DNA from 2 places in the Halomonas sp. AOP7-B1-5 genome. Region 2 is predicted to be linked to the other one. Evidence: predicted binding sites of a transcription regulator. Region 2 holds the regulator's gene; the other holds the start of a gene.
What was found. The regulator LexA, encoded in region 2, represses DNA repair genes until DNA is damaged. The targets are predictions, from matches to a motif close to TACTGTNTANNTANACAGTA.
Positions count from the first base shown of each region.

Region 1: the regulator LexA is predicted to act here: its motif matches at 1,538-1,557, upstream of recN (DNA repair protein RecN).

Region 1 is NZ_JBQTDC010000018.1:56,680-59,771, reverse strand. Features, by position in the region: gene recN (DNA repair protein RecN) at 1-1,490, opposite strand, end outside; gene grpE (nucleotide exchange factor GrpE) at 1,720-2,349, shown strand; gene dnaK (molecular chaperone DnaK) at 2,479-3,092, shown strand, end outside.
Region 2 is NZ_JBQTDC010000024.1:38,588-41,679, forward strand. Features, by position in the region: gene ACT3XD_RS12555 (TetR/AcrR family transcriptional regulator) at 1-330, opposite strand, end outside; gene lexA (transcriptional repressor LexA) at 648-1,322, shown strand; gene purU (formyltetrahydrofolate deformylase) at 1,488-2,342, opposite strand; gene ACT3XD_RS12570 (ribonuclease J) at 2,678-3,092, shown strand, end outside.

The DNA.
Region 1 (3,092 bases), on a different contig from region 2:
GCTTGGGCCGCCACTTGGGGTAAGTGTGTGACGGTCATTACCTGACCATTTTCGCCCAGCTTGCGCAGCAACTGACCGACGATTTCCGCCGTGGCACCTGAAATGCCCACATCCACTTCATCAAATACCAGGCTTGGAATGGTCGAGTGTGAGGCTGCTACCACTTGAATCGCCAAGCTAATGCGCGAAAGCTCACCCCCAGAGGCAACCTTGGCTAACGGGCGTGCAGGCTGGCCTGGGTTGGCGCTAATTAAAAACTGCACGCTATCCAGGCCTTCAGGTGTCGGCGTTTCACGAGCGGAAACCGCCACCTCAAAGCGTGCCTTACCCATCGCCAAGAAAGCCAACTGTTGCTGTACTTCCTTACCTAGGCGCAGGGCTGCCTTTTGGCGGGCCTCGCTGATCTTCTTCGCGTCGCTGCGGTAGCGTTCACGGCACTCGGCCACCTGGTTGCCCAACGCCTCGAGGTCATCATCGCTGGCTTCTAGCTGAGCCACTTCCTGCTGAAGTTCTGTATGCAACGTGCAGACTTCTTCTGGCGCCACGTGATGCTTACGCGCTACGCGATGGATATCGGCCAGACGCTCGTCCACCCAGGCTAAACGCTCAGGGTCAAGCTCAGTGGTGCTGGCAAAGCGGTGCAGCTCGCTGGCGGCTTCTTCCACTTGAATACGCGCATCGCCCAGCATGGCAAGCGTATTGGCCAGCATGCCTTTATCGCTACCCGGTAGGGCGCTCAAGTGGGCATAGGCCTGATTGAGAAGTGACAGCGCGCCGCCGTCGTCGCTTGCGCAACAGTCGGCAGCAAGCTGCGTTTCACGCAGGGTTTCTTCGGCGTGGGCAAGCGTTTGCTGCTCCTCTTCCAGCGTCTGCAGTTCGCTTTCGCCGAGGCTTAGTTGGTCCAGCTCTTCTAGCTGGTAGCGCAGCAGTTGGCGTTTGGCCTCTACCTCGCTACCTTCTTCACTGAGTTTTTTAAGCCGCCGCCGGGCGGTGCGCCATTCGCGGTAGGTCTCTGATAGCTTGCTGCGCGCTTCATGCAAACCAGCGTAGTCGTCCAGCAGGGCCAGGTGCACTTCTTCGCGCATCAACGCCTGATGAGCGTGCTGACCATGTATCTGAATCAACTGCTCGCCGAGGGATTTCAGGTCGGTGATCGTTGCAGGCTGGCCGTTAATCCATGCTTTTGAGCGACCGCTTGCCGTCACCACACGGCGCAGAAGACACTCGTCTGTGGGCAGTTCGCGAGCGGCCAGCCATTCGACAGCCGCGGGCAGGCGCTGAATATCAAAGCGCGCAGAAAGATCGGTGCGCTCACGCCCGTGGCGCACACTGCCCGCATCGGCGCGTTCGCCAAGGCACAGGCCAAGGGCCCCTAGCAGGATGGATTTGCCGGCACCTGTTTCCCCAGTGATGGCAGTCATGCCGTGGGTCAGATCAAGCTCAAGGCGGTCGACAATGGCGTAATCTTGAATCGCTAGCTGAGTAAGCATGAGGCCCCCTGAGGCGGTGCGACGCAGAAGCTGGATACTTATCCAATGGTTGTTGTTTTATACAGTAGTCGATAACTCACTTCAATGCCCCCTCTTGAGATGGCTTTTATGGCCCCCATATAGCGTGCAGACGCATTTAAAACTTTTTATAAGCGCTTTAGTGAAAGCTTTTCTATCGGCATCGCAGGGCCCTGTAGTAAGGCCCCGCCGCATTTTTTAGGAGCATGGCATGGCAAAAGAACCGCAAACTCCGTTAGATGACGAGCTGGCCCGTCAAGAGCAAGAGGCCGAAATGACGGATCAAAACGTTGAAGAACGCCTGATCGACGGCGAACTTGAGGGGCTGATCAATGATGAAGCGCCGCTTGAAGGTAGCCTGAGCAACCCCGAAGCCGAAGTCCTGGCCGCTCAGGTGGAAGAGCTTGAACAGAGCCTTTCTGAAGCCAAGGATCAGGCGCTACGCGCGGCTGCCGAAGCGCAGAATGTTCGCCGTCGTGCCGAGCAGGAAGCGGATAAAGCGCGCAAATTCGCCCTGGAAAAGTTCGTCAAGGACCTGCTGCCCGTGGTGGATAGTCTGGAAAAGGCTCTTGAGTCCATGCAGGACGGCGCCTCTGATGTACACCGCGAAGGTGTTTCCATGACGCTGAAAATGCAGCTCGACGTGCTTAACCGCTTTGGCGTTGAAAGCATTGAGCCTCAGGGCGAGCCCTTCGACCCCCAGGTGCACGAGGCTATGGCCATGGTACCCAATCCCGAGCTTGAGCCGAACACCGTAATGGATGTGATGCAGAAAGGTTATCTGCTCAACGGCCGTTTGGTTCGCCCGGCGATGGTGGTGGTCAGCCAGAAGGCAAATTAAGCCTTGAGTGGCTAAAAGCGCAAAAAAAGCCCTTGAAAAGTTACTGGCGGCCCCCAGATAAAGGCCAACCCTGCGGGAATTCCCGCAAACGTTTTAAGTATTGAGACAACTGAATTCGAGGTTTTTGCTATGGGACGCATTATTGGTATTGACCTAGGTACTACCAACTCTTGTGTGGCAGTACTTGATGGTGACAGTGCTAAAGTTATCGAAAATGCTGAAGGCGGCCGCACCACGCCTTCCATTATCGCTTACACCGATGATGGCGAAACCCTGGTAGGCCAGGCCGCTAAGCGTCAGGCGGTTACCAACCCAGAGAATACGCTTTACGCCATCAAACGTCTGATCGGCCGTCGCTTCAAAGACGACGTCGTTCAAAAAGATATCAAGATGGTGCCTTACAAGATCGCTGAAGCCGACAACGGTGATGCGTGGGTAGAAGTCAAAGGCAAAAAAATGGCACCGCCGCAGGTAAGCGCGGAAGTGCTGAAGAAAATGAAGAAAACCGCCGAAGACTATCTCGGTGAAGCGGTAACGGAAGCGGTTATCACCGTACCGGCTTACTTCAATGACAGCCAGCGCCAGGCGACCAAAGATGCTGGCCGCATTGCGGGTCTGGACGTCAAGCGTATTATCAACGAGCCGACCGCAGCAGCGCTTGCCTACGGTATGGACAAGTCACGCGGCGACAAAACCATCGCGGTTTATGACCTAGGCGGCGGTACGTTCGATATCTCCATCAT
Region 2 (3,092 bases):
AAACACTTTTAGACTATTGCGCTCAGCGGGCACTGCCAGCACCGTTGTTGCCATGGTTTCGAGCAGTTCCTCCAACGGGATATGGCTATCGGTATAGCGAGCTTCTAGCTCGTCGAGCGCAGTATGAAAGCGCAGAGTGAAGGGATCCAGATAGCGTGAGAAGACCGCCTGAATCAAGGCTTTTTTAGAGCCAAAGTGATAGTTGACGGCCGCTAAATTGACCCGGGCTTTGCTAGTGATGTTGCGCAGCGACGTTTCAGCAAAACCACGCTCTGCAAACAGCACCTCAGCGGTATCAAGAATACGCGACACCGTATCAGATTGTGCCATTTCGGCCTCCAGAAAAACGAGTGTTTAAAACATGCCGAAATAGTATGCCATAACCCTAACGGGCTCAATCCTAGATACGAGAAGCTCCTGTAATCGATGAGAAAACTCATTAAAGTTAATTCAAACACCTCATCGCTGAATTGGGGTCGGCTGACGTTTGAGCCTAGCCGTTAGCCAAATGACGCCAGGTCCTTGTCTAACCTCTATTAAGCACTATTTTTATCCGTGTACTGGACAGAGGAACATACTGTATACTTAAACACATATTGTTCAAGCAGGCAGATACCGACTGTCTTTTATCGTTTATGGAGTTTGGTATGTCTCGACCACTCACAGCACGTCAACAGCATGTTTTTGATTTTATCGTAAAAACCATGGGTGAATTCGGATATCCACCCACTCGCGCAGAAATTGCCAAAGCGCTAGGGTTTAAATCGCCCAATGCTGCTGAAGAGCATTTGCGCGCGCTTGAGCGCAAGGGTGTGATCCGCATTATTCGCAATACATCACGCGGGATTCGTCTGCCTAACCAGGATGTTCAGGAAGTGAGCGATTCGCCTGCTCCTGTGGCGGCCAATAGTGATCTTCCCCCGGCCGGCTTGCCCGTTATTGGCGAAGTTGCCGCGGGCAGCCCCATCTTGGCGGCTGAACACATTGACCGCTACTGCCCGCTGCCAGCAGAGTACTTCACGCCCAAGGCCGACTACCTGCTGCGTGTGCGCGGCCTGTCGATGAAGGATGTTGGCATTCTTGAAGGCGACTTGCTGGCAGTGCATCGCACTGACCGCGTACGTGACGGGCAGATCGTTGTCGCGCGCCTGGAAGATGAAGTTACCGTGAAGCGCTTTAAGCGTCAGGGCCATCAGGTAACGTTAATGGCCGAAAACGCTGATTTTGCCCCTATCGAAATCGACTTGCGCACTCAGTCACTGGATATTGAAGGCGTCGGGGTGGGCGTTATCCGGGGCGGCAACGGTCAAGCACTCGGCTAATGTACCGCTTGTGGTGAGTTGGCGGCAGAGCATCGTGTTAAGAACATAATTTCTTAAGAACATAATTTCTTAAGAACAGAGAATACAGCGTCTTGATAGCCTTCAAGCGGGTGGCCATTTCCATGGCCACCCGCTTTTTTTTGGCTTAAACGCAACTACGGGCGTTTAGCTAAATACCACTGTCTTATTACCGTGAATCAATACGCGGTCTTCCAGGTGCCAGCGCAGGCCACGTGCCAGCACGGCTTTTTCCACATCGCGGCCAAAACGAACCAAATCAGTGGGTGTATGGCAATGGCTCACGCGATGGATATCCTGCTCGATAATCGGCCCCGCATCCAGCTCCTCGGTCACATAGTGACAGGTCGCACCAATCAGTTTTACACCGCGCTCATAGGCCTGATGATAAGGCTTGGCACCCGCAAAAGAGGGCAAGAAGCTGTGGTGAATATTGATCACCTGACCGGCATACCGCTCGCATAGTGACGGCGGCAGAATCTGCATATAACGTGCCAGCACGATGCAATCCGCGCGCGCATGATCGATATGCTCTTTCACTTGGGCAAACGACGCTTCTTTATTGTTCGGATCAACCGGCACATGGTGATAAGGAATACCATACCACTCGGCGATTGAACGCATGTCTTCGTGATTGGAAATCACACCGGCGATATCGCAATCCAGCTCACCCGCCTGCCAGCGATACAGCAGATCCACCAGGCAATGGGACTCACGCGAGACCATCAGTACCACCCGACGGCGCTTTTGAGTATCGACCAGCGACCATTGCATAGAAAACTCTTGAGCGATCGGTTCAAAGGCACTGCGCAACGTTTCAGCGGACATCCCTAGTGAATCAGCCAATATTTCGTAACGCATAAAAAACCGGCCCGTTTGCAAGTCAGAGTGCTGGCTGGCTTCGGTAATCGAACCGCCCTGCTGAGCTATAAAACTTGATACACGAGCAACAATGCCTACCTGATCAGGGCAGGAAACGACCAAACGATAATAATGAGACATACGGGATACTCTTTGATCTGCGAAATACTTTTGACGTAATGCAGTAGTTAGCTCAATGGATCATACAAAGGATAATGCCAAAGGCAGTTCAACGGCGCAGCGAACAGACCTATCACTGCGCCGACAATAAAGACCGCCTAGTGTACCGGAACACCTTTCACGAAGCACCGGCCGCATATGCCATGGTCATTGTTAGCCGCCCCTGCCTTCCCGTATAGTTAAGGCATTACTTTTTAGGCTTTTCATAACTGATGCATCCACCACGCGTTCAACTTCGTCCCCGCCGTCGCCCTCCTCTGCGCCTACTGCCGCTGGGTGGGTGTGGTGAAATCGGCATGAATCTAACGCTATATGGATACGACGATCATTGGATCGCGGTCGACTGCGGCATGATGATTCGCCAGGATCTGCCCAATTCACCACTTCAGGTGCCCAATCTGGATACCCCGGAGGCCCTGGGCATCACTCCCCAGGCGCTATTTATCACCCATGGCCACGAAGACCATATTGGCGCGGTTGCCTGGCTATGGCCCAAGTGGAACTGTCCAATTTATGCAACGCCGCTAGCCGCAGGCCTGTTACGCTTAAAATTCGCCGAACATCAGTTAAGCAGTACGGCCATCAAGGTAATCGAGCCCGGCGAAGCAATGGAAAGCACGCCGTTTTCGGTACGCTACATGCCTCTGACCCATTCGATTCCTGAAAGCTGCGCGCTGATGATACTGATTGGCGGCTACCGCGTACTGCATA